Regions from separate parts of the Nonomuraea sp. NPDC005501 genome, predicted to be linked through region 3. Evidence: riboswitches for the same ligand, from Rfam matches in the RefSeq annotation. Region 3 holds a riboswitch; each other region holds the start of a gene.
The links. Region 3 has a riboswitch for cyclic di-AMP ahead of ABZS51_RS29765 (C40 family peptidase). Riboswitches for the same ligand answer to the same signal wherever they lie in the genome.

Region 1 (6,244 bases), on a different contig from region 3:
GCAGCGCGTCCGCGAGCGAGGACTGGAGGCGGGCCCGGTGGCGGGCCAGGTCCTCCGCGAAGGCGGGGGCGCCGCCGCCGACCCAGGCGTGGGCGTGCGCGAGCCGGGCCGCCGGGTCGAGGCCGGCGTGATGGCCCGCCGCGAGTGCCGCCGCCCGCCCGTACGCGGCCAGTGCCGCCGCCGCCCGCTCGTACGCCGCGAGCGCCGCCGCGCTGTGATCCGCCATGACGCGGCCAAGAATGCCAGGGGAGTCCGCGGGCCCTCAGGCGATCGGCGACTCCTCCGGGTATCGGGGCATGCGGCATGAATCTCCGGTGGGGCGGGGTAGTGAAGTGTTCATGGCTTGTCGGATCAGTGAGTTGGTGCTGGATTGTCGCGACCCCGAGCGGCTGGCGGCGTTCTGGTGTGAAGTGCTTGGGTTCGTGGTGATAGACCGGGATGAGGGGAGCGTGGAGATCGGGCCGGGGGAGACCGGGTTCGGGGGGCTGCAGCCGACCCTCGTGTTCAATCCGTCCGACGATCCGAGGCCCGGGAAGCTCCCGCTGCACATCGACGTGAACCCGACCGATCGCGACCAGGCCGCCGAGCTGGAGAGGCTGCTCGCGGCGGGGGCCCGGCCGGCGGACGTGGGGCAGACCGGCGAGGAGTCGTGGCACGTGCTGGCCGACCCAGAGGGCAACGAGTTCTGCCTCCTCCGCATGAGGCTGGACGACTGAGCTCGCCGCCGCTCGCCGGTGCGCGCGAGTGGTGGTCAGCCGCGGTCGCCGAGCAGGCGGAGGAGCAGCCGGGGCTCGCCCGGCCAGGCGTCCAGCAGCACCTCGCGGGGCACCTGCCGGGCGGCGTACCGCAGGGCCAGGGCGACCACCACGATGTCGTCCAGCGGGCCGATGACCGGCAGGAACTCCGGGATCAGGTCGATCGGGCTGGCCACCCACACACCCGCGATCACGATCGCGATCTTCGCCCGGCGCGGCACCGCGGGGTTGCTCCGGAGCCTGCGGACGGTGGTCAGGCAGTCGGGGATGAACGCGGCGAGGTCCCGCGCGAGCCCGGGCGGCAGGCGGCGCGCCAGCAGGACGAGCACACCCCACGTGGCCGCCACGCACACGACGGTGACCGCCAGCCCGATCAACCAGCCACGCACGACGTTCCGCCCTCTTCCGAGCCGTGACGATCATCGCCCGGCCTCCAGCCGGCACGACCCCCACATCACTGTACGGCGACCCCCCGGCACGCCCGCCTCCGTCCGCACATCCGACGGGTCCACGTGCCCGCCCGCCCCGCCCCCGTCCTCACACCCGACGGCTCCACGTGCCCGCCCTGTGCGTGGCACCCGCACCCCGGGCGCCTGACCACAAGCGTCACCCCCGGCTGGCGAAACCGGTGGGGTCGCCTTCCTCTTTCGGTCGCCCCAGGGGGAGGATGGTCCGCATGAACACGCGACCACTCGGACAAACCGCCGTCAGCTCCATCGGTCTCGGCGCGATGCCCATGTCGGTGGCCGGGCACATGCCCGACGAGGCCCAGTCGATCCGGACGATCCACGCGGCGCTCGACGCCGGCGTGACGCTGATCGACACGGCCGACGCCTACACGCCCTCGTCCGACGAGGTGGGTCACAACGAGCGGCTGGTCGCCAAGGCGCTCGCGAGCTGGGGCGGTGACGGCGACGCGGTGCTGGTGGCGACCAAGGGCGGTCACACGCGGCCCCCGGACGGCGGCTGGGCCGTGGACGGACGGCCGTCGTACCTGGTCGAGGCGTGTGAGCGGTCCCTGAAGGCCCTGGGCGTCGAGGCGATCGGCCTCTACCAGCACCACCGGCCCGACCCGGCCGTGCCGTACGAGGAGACGATCGGCGCGCTGCGCGACCTGCTCGACGCCGGCAAGATCCGGATGGCGGGCATCTCCAACGCGAACCCGCGCCAGATCAGGATCGCCTACGACATCCTCGGCGGCCGGCTGGCGAGTGTGCAGAACCAGTACTCGCCCGCGTTCCGCTCCAGCGAGCCCGAGGTGGACCTGTGCGAGGAGCTGGGCGTGGCGTTCCTGCCGTGGTCGCCGCTGGGCGGGATCAGCGCGGCGGGGCGGCTCGGCGGCGCGCACGAGGGGTTCGCCAGGGTGGCCGAGCAGCGCGGGGTGTCTCCGCAGCGGGTCTGCCTGGCCTGGGAGCTGGCGCGCAGCCCGGTCGTGGTCCCGATCCCGGGGGCGAGCCGGCCGGAGAGCATCCTCGACTCGGTGGCGGCGGCGGACCTGGTCCTGACCTCCGAGGAGCTCGCCGCTCTAGGCGGCTGAGGAGGCCCGCCGGTTTCGCGCGGCGGGTTCGGGCGTGCGAAGCTTTGAATGTCCCCAACACCAGGAGGTCCTCATGACGGAAACACCGGAGCCGGAAGCCAGCGAAGCAACTCCCGAGGACGAGTTGAAGCGCAAGTTCCGTGAGGCGCTGGAGCGCAAGCGTGCCCGGCAGGCCGACTCGGGCGCTGGTGGCAGGGGCGGCGACGCTTCCAAGATTCACGGCGCTCACGGACCGGCCGCCAGCAAGCGTTCCTTCCGGCGCAAGAGCGGAGGCTGAGGCGCCCGGAGCACGGGCTGAGACCTGGTTTCCTGGAGGGGTACGGCATGCCGTACCCCTCTTTTTCTTTGCCTGAAAGGTAGATCTTCGCCCGATTTATGGGCTTACCTTTGCTTTTGTCCGGTTCGCTGGCTAGAGTCAAACACATTCCGGTCAGTGACCTAGCCCTTCGTCAGGAAGCGGCGACTGGCCGGCGCCGAATCCCGCACAGCGCGGGAACCGGGGACCCACTTCTGGGGTGAATCCGGCCGCACCTGGCCGGTAGGGCATCTCCACGTCCGAACCCGTCAGCTAACCCGGTAGGCGAGATGGAGAGGACAAGACTTCATGCGCTACCGCGTACCCCCGGACGGGGCAGTGTCACCAGCCGCCTCCTGAGCGGCACCCGTTCCCCCTGACCTTCTCTCGCGCTCTCGCGTAGCGCCCGTTCGGCGTTCTGCCCGGCTACGCGTCCCCATCTCTTCGGAGCGCGCCCCTCTGTACCCCCACGTAAAGGACTTTTTCAACACATGTCCGAACGACTTGGCATGCGTTCCTTCAGCCTCTTCACGGCGGCCGTACTCGGCGCGCTCACCATCGGCGCCGGCACCACGGCCGCGCACGCCGACACCGACGAAGGCCGGCAGGTTCTCCTCAAGGGCTCGACCACCGCCTCCTACTTCTGGGACGACTCCTCCGGCCGCGCCGGTGACACCGGCCTGCCGGCCAGCGGCAAGCCCATGCAGAAGGGTCTGGCAGCCAGCCCCAGCTGGCCGCTCATGACCGAGGGCTACGTCATGTACAAGGGCAAGAAGGCCCCCTTCTTCGTCGGGGACCGCGGCCCGGGCGTGCCCTCCAGCAGCGGCGTCATGCTCGACCTCGACGCCAAGACCTTCGCCCAGCTCACCGGCGGCCGCTTCAACTCCAGCACGCTCGGTGTGGACGGTGTCGGCGGCCAGGGCCACATCAAGGTGAGCTACGTCATCACCAAGTGGGGCAACGGCGCGGGCAAGAAGAACTACCCGGTCGCCTTCTCCACCGGCGCCTGGCGTCGCGTCGACCACAACCCGGCCAAGCCGCCGGTGCTGGCCGAGGACAAGTCCACCACTCCGGAGGAGTCCGGCGCCGGATCCGCGGGCAAGGGCACCTCCGTCTCCTCCCGTGACAAGGACGACGCCGGCGTGGTGAACGCCTCCGAGCCCACCACCCGCACCGAGGCCCGCGACGCCGCCTCCGGCGACGAGGGTCTGAGCACCTCGGCCAGCCTCGCCCTGGTGGGCGTGGCCGCGGTCGGCGGCGGCCTGTACCTCGGCCGCGACCGCCTGCGCAAGCTCGTCCAGCGCTGACCGCCCGGCCCGCATGCCGCCCCCTCAGGCGGCACACGGGCCGGCACCCGACCATCGGCCGGGTCCGGACGCCACCCCGTCCGGTCCGGCCTCCCCCGGGGGCCTGCCTGCCTCTCCATCCAGGCCCCCACCTCGCCACCCCGTTCCGGAACCGCCGCCGCCCCGGCGGTTCCGGGGCGGGGTGCGCGCATTTCCGCGCACACGGGTCCCCGCGTGGGGGCTTTACCGGCCCGCGATCCGAATGTCATTCTGTTTCTCGTGACCATGCGAGCGAAGGCCAACGGCATCGAGATCGCCTACGAGAGCTTCGGCGCGGCCGGGGGTCGTCCTCTCCTCCTCGTCATGGGCCTCGGCGCCCAGCTCATCCACTGGGACGACGACCTGTGCCACCTCCTCGCCGAGCAGGGGCACCACGTCGTCCGCTTCGACAACCGCGACGCGGGCCTGTCGACGCACCTGCACGACCTCGGCCAGCCCGTGCTCGGGGGCCCGGCGCCGTACCTGCTGGACGACATGGCCGACGACGCCGCCGGGCTGATGGACGCGCTCGGCTGGAGCGCCGCCCACGTGGTGGGCGCCTCGATGGGCGGCATGATCGCCCAGACGCTGGCCATCCGGCATCCCGGCCGGGTGCTCACGCTCACCTCCATCATGTCCACGCCCGGCTCGCGGGTCGCCCCTCCCACGCCGGCGGCGAGCGCGGTGCTGCTGGCCACGCCGCCCGCCGGGCGCGAGGAGGTGGTCGCGCGGGCCCAGGACGCCTGGGCGGTGATCGGCTCACCCGGCTTCGAGCCGGACCGCGCGCGCATCGCGGACGTGGCCGCCCGCGCGTTCGACCGCTGCTTCGACCCGCCCGGCACCGCACGCCAGCTCGCGGCCATCATGGCCTCCGGCGACCGCACCGAACGGCTGCGCCGGCTCGACGTGCCGACGCTCGTGGTCCACGGCGAGGCCGACCAGCTCGTCCCCCTCGCGGCCGGCCGGGCCACCGCCGAGGCCATCCCCGGGGCCAGGCTGCTGACCTTCCCCGGCATGGGCCACGACCTGCCGCGTCCGCTCTGGCCGGACCTCGTCGCCGCCATCGCCAAGCTGACCGCCGGATGACCCCGCCGGCGCCGCCCGGCTAGACGTCCAGCTTCTCCTCGATGGAGCGGAGCTGGTGCCTGGCCATCGCCAGGTTGGCCCGGGCCCGGTCCAGGGCCAGGTAGAGGAACAGGCCCTTGCCGCCGCGCCCGCTGATGGGCCGGATGATGTGGTACTGCGAGCCGAGCGTGATCAGGATGTCCTCGATCGCGTCCTTGAGCCCGAGCGAGTCCATCGTGCGGAGCTTGGCCTTGACCACCTCGGTGTTGCCGGCCCCCGCGACCTGGAGGTCAAGCTCCTTGGAGCCGCCGAGCGAGCCCAGCGTCATGCCGCTGCCGTGGTCGACGACCGCCGCCCCGATGGAGCCGTCGATCGTCATCATCTCCTTGAGAGAGACGTCCATGCTGGCCATGTCATTTCTCCGTTCTCTGCTGATTTCTCTGGTGGACGGTCATCGCGTCCGTGCCGCGATGGCGGCCAGGGCGGCCGCGGTCCTGCGGCCCTCCAGCCGGAGCAGCCCGAGGTTCGTGCCGGGCTGGGCCAGGACTGTGAGGACGATGGTGGGGCCCGCGGCGTAGAACGCGGCGAACCCGGCCGTGCCCGAGATGAGCGTCTCCTCCAGGTCGCCCCTCCCGGAGATCGCGAGCATGCGCCTGCTCATGGCGAGCAGGGCGGCGGTGAGCGCGGCCGTCCGCTCGCCGTTGTCCACGGCGGGGTCGCAGGCGACGGCCAGTCCGTCGACCGTGCAGGCGACGCTGCCGCTGACGTCCGGGGTGCGCTCCCGCAGGAGCACCATCTCCTTGAGCACCTCGTCGTGCAGCTCCACCGGTGGCCTCCTTCTGAACGAGGGCAGTCTCACGACGGTGAGTGGGGGGAACCTCATGCCAGCTCCTCCAGCGCCTTCTTCAGCCGCATGAGCAGGGCCAGATCCCCCGGGTCCGCCGTCACGGCGGGGCCGAGGGGGCGGGCCGCGTGCGGCTGCGCGCCGGCCGCGTCGGGGAGGAGAGGCGGCGGACCGGCCGGCGCCGCGAGCGGCATGCCGGGCGGCCCGCTGGAGACGCCGGGGAACGGGGCGGTGGGAGGGCCGGCCGGATCCGGCGGCTGAGGCGGCGCATCCGCCGGATCCGGGGTCTGGGGGGAGGGGCGGGAGCGCCGGCCGCCGCGTGGCCGCCTGGGCAACGGGGCGTCCTGCTCCCCGCCCGTCGCGGGCTCCGGATGCCCGGGCTCCGACGGCGACCGCGGGTGCGGGGGCGCCTGCGGAGATGTG
Region 2 (6,244 bases), on a different contig from region 3:
CGCGCGGTGATGTCGTCACCGATCTCGCCGGTCGTCCGGCTCGCCCCGCCGCTCAGCCGCTCGATGATGTCGTCGGCGACGGCCTGCTCCACCTTGGCGGCCTCGGTGTGCAGGCCGAGGTGGTCGAGGAGCATGGCGACGGACAGGATCGTCGCGGTCGGGTCGGCCTTGCCCTGGCCCGCGATGTCGGGCGCGCTGCCGTGGACCGGCTCGAACATGCTGGGCGCGGTGCGCTCGGGGTTGATGTTGCCGCTGGCGGCCAGGCCGATGCCGCCCGCGATCGCCGCGCCCAGGTCGGTGATGATGTCACCGAAGAGGTTGTCGGTGACGATCACGTCGAACCGCTCGGGCTGCGTGACGAAGAACATCGAGGCCGCGTCGATGTGACTGTAGTCGGTCGTGACCTCGGGGAACTCCTCGGCCACCCGGTTGACCGTGCGCTGCCAGAGGTCTCCGGCGTAGGTCAGCACGTTGGTCTTGTGGATGAGCGTGAGCTTCTTGCGCGGCCTCGACTGCGCCTTGGCGAAGGCGTAGCGCACCACGCGCTCCACGCCGTGGGCGGTGTTGAGCGACTCCTGGGTGGCGATCTCGTGCGGCGTGCCGCCGCGCATCACGCCGCCCGTGCCCGCGTACAGGCCCTCGGTGCCCTCGCGGATGACGATCATGTCGATGTCCTCGGCGCCGGCGCGGGCCAGCGGCGTCTCCACTCCCGGGTAGAGCTTGACCGGGCGCAGGTTGACGTAGTGGTCGAAGACGAAGCGCAGGCGCAGCAGCAGGTCGCGCTCCAGGATGCCCGGCGGCACGCTGGGGTCGCCGACGGCGCCGAGCAGGATCGCGTCGTAGCCGCGCAGCTCCTCCAGGACGGAGTCGGGCAGGGTCTCGCCGGTGCGGTGGTAGCGGGCGGCGCCGAGATCGTAGTGGGTGGCCTCGATCTTCGTGCCGACGGCTTCGAGCACCTTGAGCCCTTCGGTCACGACCTCGGTGCCGATGCCGTCCCCAGGGATCACTGCCAGGCGAATGTCGCGCGAATCCATGGCCGTACCCTACCGGCTCGTCTCGACTGCCGAACACACCATCTCACGTACCGGACATCCGTTTTGCCAGGTATTGCGGCCGTTTGACCGTTTCGTTAGAGTCCGTCGAGCCGAATCCGCGCAGCAGTTGCGTGGAGCCGGGGACCCATTCCCCTTTTCGGGGCGAATCGGCAGGTCACCGCCGTAGGGCCACTTCCAGGCCCGAGCCCGTCAGCTAACCCGGTAGGCCGTATGGAAGGACCTTCGTGTCTCGCATCGCCATGCTCGCCGCCGTCGCGACCGCAGGGGTCGCGCTCGCCGCCCCGGCCAGCGCCTCCCTCGCCTCCTCCCAGCCGTCGCGGCAAAGCACCCCCCTTCCCCCCACCTCTTCTGGAACGTTCCAGAACGCGTCCTCCTCGCTGCCGGGCAGCGTCAAGGAGGAGACCACGACGGCCCGCCTGACCTCGCCGATCGTCATGTTGACCGCGGCGGACGTCCAAGCCGCCCGCGACAAGAAGACCCCTCTCCCCGCCTGGAAACGGGCACTCAAGTTCGCCCTCGACAAACGCGGCACCCCGTACGTGTGGGGCGGCACCACCCGCAAGGGCTACGACTGCTCCGGCCTGACCTTGAAGGCCTACCAGCACGCCGGCATCCGGCTCCCCCGGACCGCGGCGGAGCAGTACCGGGCGTTCTCCCGGAAGATCTCCTGGAAGAACCTCAAGCCAGGGGACCTCGTCTTCTTCCACAACCTCGGGCACGTCGGGATGATCTCCAAGCCCGGGTACATGGTGCACTCCCCGCAGACGGGTGACGTGGTCAAGGTGGAGCGCCTGTCGGCCTGGCGCCGCGCCTCCTTCGTCGGCGCCGTCCGCCCGGACCCCAAGGGCGTCAAGGCGTGGGCCGCCATGAAGGCCGAGCGCAAGACCCCGGCCCCGGCCACCAACATCCCCGCGGCCACCATCCTGTGACACCCGTCAAGTGACGCCCATCCAGTGACACCTGTCCTGTGACCCACTGCCGGTAGGCCGGGCGCGACCGGCGGTCGCGCCCGGCCCACCGGCATGACGGGGATCAGGACAGGGTCAGGGACCGGCCGGCCGAGTCAGGAAACAGCCGGCCGAGTCAGGAGCAGCCGGGGAAGGTCAGCGCTGGTCGGCGGCCTGCGGGGCGCCGCCGTTGTCGCGGCGGTCCAGCGCGGTCTGCACGGCCTCGGCCGCCTCGTCGTCGCGCTCCTCGGCGCCGTTCCAGGAGTACATCTCATACATGTGGGTCATCTCGTTTCGCGGGGCGTCGTACAGACGGGAGTCGAATCCCGGCCGAGCATGAGCTCGCGGCACGGGAACACGGACCAGGCGATGGGACTGACGGCCGACGCGACGCCACACCGCGGCGGGTCGCCGGCCTGCCCTAACAGGCCCCGCCGCGGCAGGTAATGAGTACGAGAACCTGGCGCATTGCTAGCAATGTACCTTCCGGTCTCCCGGCTGTCTCCTAGGACGTCCTAATATCTCGCATCGTGAGACAAAAACGACCGCCGCCGGACAGGTGCTGTCCGGCGGCGGTCTTCGGGAAGGGGACGGCCGTCAGCCGTCGAGGTCGACCGAGCGGCCGCTGTCCGCGCCGATCTCGCCGACGATCTGCTCGACCACGTCGGCCGGGATGGCCGTGTCGACGGTCAGCGCGATCAGCGCCTTGCCGCCCTTGACGTCACGGGCCACCTGCATCGAGGCGATGTTGACGCCGTGCTCGCCGAGGAGGCGGCCCACGACGCCGACCACGCCGGGCCGGTCGGTGTAGGTGAAGAACGACAGGTGCTCGGTCGGCTCGATCTCCATCTCGTAGCCGTTGACCTCGACGATCTTCGTGATCTGCCGCGGGCCGGACAGCGTGCCGGACACGGAGACCTGCCGGCCGTCGGCCAGCACGCCGCGCACGGTGACGACGTTGCGCCAGTCGGGGCTCTCGGAGCTGGTCACCAGCTCCACCGTGACGCCGCGGTCCTTGGCGAGCAGCGGCGCGTTGACGTACGTCACGGAGTCCTCGACCACGTCGGTGAAGACGCCCTTGAGCGCGGCCAGCTCCAGCACCCGCACGTCCTGCGAGGCGATCTCGCCGCGCACCTCGACGTCGAGCTTGGTGGCCACCTCGCCGGCCAGGGCGGTGAAGACGCGACCGAGCTTCTCGGCGAGCGGCAGGCCCGGCTTGACGTCCTCGGCGACGGCGCCGCCCTGGACGTTGACCGCGTCGGGCACGAACTCGCCCGCCAGCGCCAGCTTCACGCTGCGCGCCACCTGGGTGCCCGCCTTCTCCTGGGCCTCGTGCGTGGAGGCGCCGAGGTGCGGCGTCACGACGACCTGGTCGAGCTCGAACAGGGGGCTGTCGGTGCAGGGCTCCTTGGCGAAGACGTCGATGCCGGCGCCCGCCACGCGACCCTCCTTGATCGCGGTGTAGAGCGCCGCCTCGTCGACGATGCCGCCGCGGGCCACGTTGACGATCCGCACCGAGGGCTTGACCTCGTGCAGCTCCTTGTCGCCGATGAGGCCGACGGTCTCCTTGGACTTGGGCAGGTGGACGGTGATGAAGTCGGCCTGCTTGAGCACCTCTTCGAGGCTGAGCAGCTTGACGCCCATCTGCGCGGCGCGGGCCGGCGGCAGGTAGGGGTCGTAGGCGATCAGCTCGACGCCGAACGGCTGGAGCCGCTGCGCCACGAGCTGCCCGATCTTGCCTAGGCCGAGGATGCCGACGACCTTCTCGTCGAGCTCGACGCCGGTGTACTTGGACCGCTTCCACTCGCCGTTCTTCAGCGCGGCGTGGGCCTGGGCCGTGTTGCGGGCGCTGGCCAGGATGAGGGCGATGGTCTGCTCGGCGGCGCTGGTGATGTTGGAGGTGGGCGCGTTGACGACCATCACTCCGGCCTTGGTGGCCGCCTCGACGTCGACGTTGTCGAGGCCCACTCCGGCGCGGGCGACGACGCGCAGCTTGGGCGCGGCGGCGATCGCCTCGGCGTCCACCTGCGTGGCGGAGCGGACGATCAGCGCGTCCACGTCGGCGAGCGCGGGCAGCAGCTGCGAGCGGTCGGCGCCGTCGGTGTGGCGGACCTCGAAATCGGCGCCGAGCACGGCGAGGCCGGCCTCGGACAGCTCCTCTGCGACCAGGACGACGGGCTTTGTCACGGATGGATCCTTAAGGCGAGCGGCGGGCTAGGGGCACGTCGGCGAGCCCCTCGGAGTCCCACAGAGTGTATCCGCGCTTGTGAACGCGTTCACGAGGGACCCGGCATGTGAGACGGACGCCGCCCTACCCGTGGACGGCCAAAGTCATCCACGTCGCACCCATCTTTGTCTTGATAGGGGGATTTCTTCGCCATTAGCCTGATAAGCCGTGGCCCACTACCTATGGTTCGTCATATGAGCATCGGGAATCCTGCGCTCGCCGACGTGCTCGTCCAGCATGGTGCCCCGCACCGCCTGCTCGCGGCCCTGGCCGAGGGCGGAGTCCTGGTGGCCGTGCGACCCGACCGGTCCGTCGTCCTGGGCACCACGCAGGCCGGCGACCGGGTCCTGCTCGGATACACCGGCCCTGGGACCTACGCCAGGCACCGCGGTTGCCATGCCCTGTCGGCCTGCGACGCCGACACCATTCTCGACATCCAGCGCGTCACGGGTGTGCGGGAGATCGTCATCGACGCCGCCGGGCCGGCCGCGGCCGCCGTGCCGATCGACGACCTCCAGCGGTTCCTGACCTCGACGCGCACCGGGCCGACGCCCGTCCTGTCGGGCGCCGCCCCCGCCGCCTACGCGACCGGCGCCATGGCCATGGTCTCGCGCGGGGCCCCCGCGCTCGCCCAGGTGGCGCCGCCGGCTCCCGAGGCGCCGCAGATGCCGTGGATCCCCGCGCCGCGCCCGCACCTGTCGGGCCCGATGCAGCAGGTCGATCCCGGCTACCGGCGCTGCACGCACCCCATCCTGCCCGCGCTGCGGCGCGCCATCGCGCACCTGCTGATGGACTACCCGCTGGTCCACCACGTCTGGATCTCCGAGGCCCGCACCGCCTCGGGCGTCCCCGGCATCATGCTGCACGTGAAGGTGCACATGTCGGCGGCCGAGGACGTCGTGCGCGACCTGCACCGCGGGGTGCGCGCCCGGCTGCCGCAGTTCGCGGCCAGCGGGGCGCCGATCCTCATGGCCCGCGTGGCCGACGCGCGCAGCGAGCGCCGCATGATCGAGATCGGCGCGCACGTGGTGTGCGCGAGCGTCACCGACTAGCCGTACGGGCGCCGCCTCCGGGTCGGCGGGCACGGTGGAAGTGGGCCCTACCGAACAAGGGCTCGCTCGGTTTAGATGAGGGCGTGATCGCGAAGCCCTCGGGCGTGCCCACGGTGTCCAGGGGCGTGCGCCTCGGCTACGGCGTCGGTTCGTTCTGCACGGCCACGTTCAACGCCGTGCCCGGTCTGCTGCTGCTGTACTACATGACGAACTTCCTGGCCGTGCCCGCATGGCTGGCCGGGACCGTGGTCGCCGCGCCCAAGGTCTGGGACCTGGTGATCAACCCGCTCGTCGGCCGCTGGTCGGACCGCACCACGTCGCGGCTGGGCCCCCGGCGCCCGTGGCTGCTGGCCGGCGCCTGCACGCTGCCGGTGGCGTTCTTCCTGGTCTTCGCCGGGCCGCCGCTGACCGGGCTGCAGGCCGCCCTGTACGTCGGGGCCTGCTTCATGGGCGCCGCGACGGCGTACGCGCTGTTCGAGGTGCCGTACAAGGCGATGCCCGCCGAGATGACCGACGACTACCACGAGCGGACCTCGCTGCTGCAGTGGCGGATGGTCTTCATCGGCGCCGCCACCGTGATCAGCGGCATCGTCGCCCCGGCGATCGTCAACAGCGACGGCGCCGGCGGCACCCTGGACAGCTACCGGCTGATGGCGGTGACCATCGCGGTGGTCCTGCTCGCCTCGATGCTCGGCTCGTTCTTCGGCACGGCCCGCGCCCCCATGACCGGGGCGCCGGAGCCGGACGCGGGCAGCCTGCGCGAGCAGTTCGCCGCGGCCCGGGGCGACTCGGCGTTCGTCTGGCTGCTGGGGCTGAGCTGCGCGCAGATGGCCGCGGTGAGCATGCTGCTGGCCGGCGCGCCGTACTTCGCCTCGTACATCCTGGGCGATCCCAAGGCGACGAGCACGCTGTTCGCGGTCATCGTGGGCCCCATGCTGCTGGCCATGCCCGCCTGGGTGTGGC
Region 3 (6,244 bases):
TCGCGTCCTGCAGGACGCGCCGCCGTCCTGGTGGCGCGTCGAGCAGCCAGCCCTCGAACGTGTACGGCATGACGTCCGGCGGCACGTCCCCGTCCTCCCGCTCCATGACGAAGAACGGCGTGCCCAGCGGCGCCGGGTCCGGCTCGAACCACAGCGCCCTCGGCGCCGGGATCCCGGCCCGGTCCCGGGCCAGCCGCATCACCTCGAACTGGGCCCCCAGGTCATAACGGGGGAAGACGGGTACCGCCTCGGCCGCCGGCGCCAGCCGGGCCACGCACCGTGCGTGCCGCCGGCCCGGCCAGGAGGCGGTGAAGAAGACCGTCTCGCTGGACATGCCGTTGGCCGCGGGCCGCGAGAGCTCCGACACGTCCACCGGGCCGCCGGTGCGGCCGGCCAGCCAGGACGCCATCCGGTCGCGGAGCCGGCCCAGGTCACGGGTGGACGTCCGCATCTCCTCCGTCACGGCGGCCTCCTCGGGTGAGTTCCGGTCCCGCCCCAGTGGTATACCCCTAGCAAGCGCTTGTCCACGTGGGGCGAGCGTTACGGTCAGGTACGGGGCAGCCGTACCCTTGTCTGAAAGGGCATGTCACGAAGGGACAGTGGGATGAGCTCAGCGGGTGAAGGCCTGTCTCGCCCGCTTCCCGAGCCGGTGCGGCTGAACGTCGTCGACCTGGCAGCCCAGGTCCTCGGCTCGATGCCCGCTGCGTCCGTGCCGGCCCCGTTGCGGGGCATCGCCAAGTTCGACCCGCGCAAGCGCGCCCGCCTGGGCAGCGCCCCGATCGCCGCGCAGCTGGAGAACGACAAGGAGTTCCGCGAGCTGGTCGCCGAGTCGGTCGCGGCGGGCTGGCCGGAGCTGGCCGCCTCGCTGGTGGACGGCCACGTGCCGCCCGCCGCCGACCCCGTGCTCGTGGCGGCCGCCGCCTACCTCACCCGCCCGCCCGGCTGGGCCGACATGGTCGAGGCCGCCCGCGCCGACCTCGAACGGTCCGCCGTGGCCGCCGAGGGGTCCGAGCGCGAGGAGGTCGTGTCCCGGCTGCGCGAGCAGCTCGCCGCCCAGAAGAGCGCCGCCAAGGAGGAGACCGACCGGCTGCGCGAGCAGCTCAAGGCCGCCCGCACGGAGAACTCCGACCTGCGCCGCCGCCTCCATGAGGCCCGGGAGAAGTCCAGGGAGGCGCAGCGGCGCGCCGAGGAGATGGAGCAGCTCGCCGAGGAGGCGCGGTCGACGGCCTCGGCGGCGGGCAGCGCGGGCGAGGCCGAGCTGCGGCGGTTGCGCGAGCGGCTGGCCGACGCCGAGAAACAGCTCGAAGCCTCGCGCCGGGCCGCCCGCGAGGGCCGCAGCATCGAGGACGCCCGCATCCGGGTGCTGCTCGACGCCCTCCAGGACGCCTCCGCCGGGCTGCGCAGGGAGCTGGCCCTGCCCACCATGATCAGCAGGCCCGCCGACTCGGTGGCGGCCGTCACCGGCGAGCGTCCCAGCGTGCGCGGAGTGCCGGCCCGCGCGCTGGCCGACGACGACCCGCAGCTCCTCGACCAGCTCCTCGCGCTGCCCCAGGTCCACCTGATCATCGACGGCTACAACGTGACCAAGGCCGGCTACGGCACCCTCACGCTGGCCGACCAGCGCAACCGGCTCATGACCGGGCTCGGCGGGCTCGTCGCGCAGACCCGCGTCGAGGTGACCGTGGTCTTCGACGGGGCCGAGCTGAACGCGCCGGTCCAGGTGGTGGCGCCGCGCGGGGTGCGCGTGCTGTTCAGCGCGCCGGGGGAGATCGCCGACGACCTCATCCGCCAGCTCGTCCGCGCCGAGCCGCCCGGCCGGGCCATCGCCGTGGTGTCCTCCGACCGCGAGGTGGCCGAATCCGTCCGCAGGATGGGCGCCCGCCCCGTACCGTCGGCACTGCTGCTCCGCAGGCTGGGCCGCGCGTAAACCGCGAGCTGGGCTGCGCGTAGACCGAGGGCTGGGCTGCGCGTAGACCGCGGGCCGGACTTGAGCAGGGCGCGATCCGGACGTAGCGGCTGGACGGCAAAGCGACGGTATAAGGAATCTGGCGTTTAGGTGAGATCAACACCTTAACTTCTGTACTATTTCGCCCCAGGTATGATCCCTTGGAGGCGACGCTGTGAGTTTGGGCCGGGTGCCGATGGTCGCGTGTCTCGCGATCGGGTTGCTGCTTTCGCCGACAGGTGGAGCCCAGGCCGCGCCGAAGCCCACGATCAAGCAGGCCAAGGCGAAGCTCGCCAAGCTCAACGACAAGGCCGACAAGGTCGTCGACCGCTACAACACGGCGACCGAGAACCACAAGAAGGCCCAGTCCGCCTACACCGAGCTCAACGACAGCTACAAGCGCAAGCTCGCGACCGTGGCCGACCTGCGCGAGCAGGTGATCTCGATGGCCGTCAACAGCTACAAGCTGGGCCGCGACGTCACCTCCATGCCCGGCGTGATCGGCTCCGACGATCCCATGAACACCCTGGGCGGCCTCGCCCTGGCCGACCAGGTGACCCGGGAGCGCGCTGACAAGCTCACCGCCTTCGACCGGGAGAACCGCGGCCTCAAGGCCGAGCGTGACAAGGCCGAGGAGGCCCTGGCCGCCGCCGACAAGGAGCGCGACGCGGTCCGCAAGGAGCGCGCCGAGGTCCTCAAGCTCATCGCCCAGCAGAAGAAGCTGCTCGACCGGCTCGGCGCCTACCGGGTGGGCGACCCGAACAGCACCGGCATCAAGTACACCGGCGCGGCCTCGGGCAACGCGGCGGCCGTGCTCCGGTTCGCGTACTCGCAGGTGGGCAAGCCGTACGTGTTCGGCGGCACGGGCCCCGGCGGCTGGGACTGCTCGGGGCTGACGCAGGCGTCGTGGCGCGCGGCCGGCGTCTCGCTGCCGCGCACCACCTGGCAGCAGTGGGCGTGGGGCGCCTCGCGCAGGGTGGCGCTGAACGCGCTGCAGCCCGGGGACCTCATCTTCAGCTCGGGACTCGGCCACGTGAGCATCTACGCGGGCAACGGCCAGATCGTTCACGCGCCGCAGACGGGCGACGTCGTCAAGGTCGCCACCCTCTCCTCGTACGGCGGCGCCCTCGTCGGCGCCATCCGCCCGTAGCGCGCCACGCGGCGCATCCTCTCACTCTGAACCGAAGACACTGCCTCGCTGTGGCGAGGCAGTGTAGCGGCCGTGCGCGCGTCTCGTGACGGGAACGCAAGTGAAGAACTGAAGCGGTCCGTGACCGGTCATGGTCACGTGGCCTGCCGTCCTGCCGGGGACAAACCTGACAAATGTGACGAAAGAGTCCTGACAGGCGCCTGATTCGTCAAGTGTGAGCAGAGTCACATTTGCGTAACGAATCATGGTGGCTAGCTGGGAGTCGTCCCTTTACTGACACCTTATGGCGATCTTTACAGCTTGACCCACGCTTTGCCGTTTCATGACATCTCGGCGTAACTTCTGGCGTCGCGGCGAACAAGCCATGGCGCCGCGAACCAACATCGGTCCCACCGATGTGGACGAGATAGCAATCCATCGGTCGCCGCCGTAAATATCCGTACTTGTTGCGGTGGTGGCCTGCCGAGTCCGTGCAGCCAGGAGGCACGGAGCCGGGGACCCAGCGATCCCGAGCGGGATCAGGGGTGAATCGGCGCGTAACGCGCCGTAGGGCGACTTCCAGGCCCGAATCCGTCAGCTAACCCGGTAGGCGTTCGTGGAAGATCCAAGGAGAAATCCTGTCTACCCACTCGCACAACCCCCGTCTGTCCCGAATCGCCCTGAGCGGCGTCGCTCTCACCATGACCGTGACGGCCGGAGGTCTGGTCCTCCATGCTCCGGCGGCCCAGGCGGCAGGGACGACGAGCACCACGGCCAGTCTTTCCACGGTTTCGGCGGGCACAGCCGCCGCGTCCGTGAAGACGGCGGCCGGCAAGACGGCGAAGGCCTCCAAGGCCGTCCGGCAGCAGGCGAAGGCCCATGCGGCCGTCGCCGTCGCCAAGGCGCAGATCGGTGACCCGTACCGTTACGGCGGCACCGGCCCTGGCGCGTTCGACTGCTCCGGACTGGTCCAGTACGCCTGGAAGAAGGCCGGCGTGAGCATTCCCCGCGTGACGAACAGCCAGTACGCACGCATCAAGAAGAAGGTCTCCTGGAAGAACCTCCAGCCGGGTGACCTGATGTTCTTCCGGGGGCTCGGTCACGTGGGCATGTACGTCGGCCACGGCAAGATGGTCCATTCGCCGCGGACAGGTCTGACGGTACGCGTCGAGAAGATCAGCGGATGGCGCAAGTCGTCGTTCGTGGGGGCGGTACGTCCCGGCCTGTGAGCACGCACGAAGACCCCGTCCCGGGTTGGGGACGGGGTCTTCGCGCGTTCGGGAACGAACAGCGGGCGGGTGGCCGGGTACGATCGGACAGCGTGTCCGCCCGGGTGAGTCGTCGAGCCGTGCTGGCGGGGGTGGCGCCCCTGCTCGCGCTGGCCGCCGCGTCCTCGCCGGCCCGTGAGCCTGCTCAGGCGGATCGTGCCGTCGGGCTCGGCGGGACAGGGGGCGAGCCGTGGCCCGGCGAGACGCGGGCGGCACGGGGCGCCCGATCACTCGTGCTGGGACACCGGGCCGATCCGAGCCTGCTCCAGGATCTCGCGCGCCGGGCCGACACCGCGGCGGAGCGCGTCTCCGGCGTTCTCAGCGTGTCCGTGCGGCCCCTCGTGCTCGTGCCCGCCTCCGCCGCCGAGGCCGCGCGCCTGGCCGGCGTGGCGGACGTCGAGGGGCTGGCCGCCGTGGCCGACGGAAGCCGCGTCGTCGTGGTCCCCGGCACGTTCGACCGCCTCACCCCCACCGGCCGCGACGTCGTGCTCACCCACGAGCTCACCCACGTCGCCGCCGGCACCGGCGGGCTGCCGCCGTGGCTGTACGAGGGATTCGCCGACTACGTCGCCTACCGCGACGCCGGCCTGAGCGTGCCTGTGGCCGCCGCCGAGCTGGCCGCGGAGGTCCGGGCGTCGCGGCCGCCGCGCCGGCTGCCCGAGCCCGGCGATTTCGCGCCCGGCTCGGCCCGGCTGGCGGCGGTCTACCAGGAGGCGTGGCTCGCCTGCCGGTACGTCGCCGAGCGGCGTGGGGAGGACACGCTGGTGAGGCTCTACCGTGATGCCAGGACGCGGGGCGCCGCCCGCGCGCTGACCGCCGCCGGACTCCCGGCCGCGCGGCTGACGGCGGGGTGGCGCGCGTACGTGCGTGAGAAGCTGGCGTAGGGGGATCATGTGACGAACGACGGCCAGGTGGGGGACGCGGCCCGCGGAGCGGACGCGCCCGGCACAGACGCGCCCGGCACCGACGCGACTCCGGGCGACAGCGCCACGGGGCATACCGCGGCGCGGCAGGCCGGGCTGGTGTGCGCCGGGCTCGGGATCGCGACCCTGGCCGTGGTGGCCCTCACGACGCCGTGGCGGGCGCTGCCGCCCTCCGCGCCGCATGTGGCCCCCGACCCCGCCCGTGACTTCAGCCCCGCCCAGATCGCGCACGCCGCCGCGTTCGACGCCGCCACCGGCGCGCCCGGCTACCTGTCGCTCGGCCTGAGCCTGCTCTTCGCCGGCCTGCTCGTCCTCACCCCGCTCGGCGGCCGGCTGCTCGGACGGCTCAGGGGCCCGTGGTGGCTGCGCGTCGTCCTGGGCGTGCTGCTGCTCACCGCGATCGTCGAGGCGGTCAGGTGGCCGCTCGGCATGTGGTTCGAGACCGAGCTGCGCGCGTACGGCCTGTCCACGCAGGACTGGGCGTCCTGGACGGGCGACCGTCTCAAGAGCATCGGCGTCAACGCCGCCGTGCTGTCCCTCACGATGGTGGTCCTGGTCTGGCTGGCGCGCAGGGTCCGCCGGTGGTGGATCCCGGCCGCGGTGGGCGCGTTCGCGCTGACCGTGGCGCTCTCGTTCATCTATCCCGTGGTGGTCGAGCCGCTGTTCAACGACTTCCGCCCCATGCCGCAGGGCCCGCTGCGCACGAGCCTGCTGCGGATGGCCGAGCGCGACGGCGTGCCGGTGGAGGACGTGCTCGTCGCCGACGCCTCCCGCCGCACCACCGCACTCAACGCGTACGTCTCGGGCTTCGGCGCCACCCGCCGGATCGTCGTCTACGACACGCTGCTGCGCGCCCCGGGCCCGCAGGTGGAGCTGGTGGTCGCGCACGAGCTCGGCCACGCGAAGAACGGCGACGTGCTGAGCGGCACGCTCGTCGGCGGGCTCGGCGCCGCCGCCGGCACCGTGCTGCTGTACCTGG

Region 1: another riboswitch for cyclic di-AMP. It lies ahead of ABZS51_RS09970 (hypothetical protein); the one in region 3 lies ahead of ABZS51_RS29765 (C40 family peptidase).
Region 2: another riboswitch for cyclic di-AMP. It lies ahead of ABZS51_RS14710 (C40 family peptidase); the one in region 3 lies ahead of ABZS51_RS29765 (C40 family peptidase).

The regions. Positions count from the first base shown of each region.
Region 1 is NZ_JBEXDT010000013.1:28,778-35,021, reverse strand. Features, by position in the region: gene ABZS51_RS09995 (alpha/beta hydrolase) at 1-226, opposite strand, end outside; gene ABZS51_RS09990 (VOC family protein) at 339-716, shown strand; gene ABZS51_RS09985 (DUF1232 domain-containing protein) at 752-1,144, opposite strand; gene ABZS51_RS09980 (aldo/keto reductase) at 1,432-2,292, shown strand; gene ABZS51_RS09975 (DUF5302 domain-containing protein) at 2,366-2,569, shown strand; cyclic di-AMP (ydaO/yuaA leader) riboswitch at 2,754-2,890, shown strand; gene ABZS51_RS09970 (hypothetical protein) at 3,079-3,894, shown strand; gene ABZS51_RS09965 (alpha/beta fold hydrolase) at 4,159-4,998, shown strand; gene ABZS51_RS09960 (hypothetical protein) at 5,018-5,389, opposite strand; gene ABZS51_RS09955 (roadblock/LC7 domain-containing protein) at 5,429-5,860, opposite strand; gene ABZS51_RS09950 (hypothetical protein) at 5,857-6,244, opposite strand, start outside.
Region 2 is NZ_JBEXDT010000023.1:78,822-85,065, reverse strand. Features, by position in the region: gene ABZS51_RS14715 (3-isopropylmalate dehydrogenase) at 1-1,034, opposite strand, end outside; cyclic di-AMP (ydaO/yuaA leader) riboswitch at 1,133-1,278, shown strand; gene ABZS51_RS14710 (C40 family peptidase) at 1,280-1,984, shown strand; gene ABZS51_RS14705 (hypothetical protein) at 2,159-2,281, opposite strand; gene serA (phosphoglycerate dehydrogenase) at 2,600-4,189, opposite strand; gene ABZS51_RS14695 (hypothetical protein) at 4,424-5,281, shown strand; gene ABZS51_RS14690 (MFS transporter) at 5,365-6,244, shown strand, end outside.
Region 3 is NZ_JBEXDT010000073.1:686-6,929, reverse strand. Features, by position in the region: gene ABZS51_RS29780 (phosphotransferase family protein) at 1-463, opposite strand, end outside; gene ABZS51_RS29775 (NYN domain-containing protein) at 605-1,927, shown strand; gene ABZS51_RS29770 (NlpC/P60 family protein) at 2,121-3,095, shown strand; cyclic di-AMP (ydaO/yuaA leader) riboswitch at 3,546-3,702, shown strand; gene ABZS51_RS29765 (C40 family peptidase) at 3,890-4,303, shown strand; gene ABZS51_RS29760 (hypothetical protein) at 4,396-5,226, shown strand; gene ABZS51_RS29755 (M48 family metallopeptidase) at 5,236-6,244, shown strand, end outside.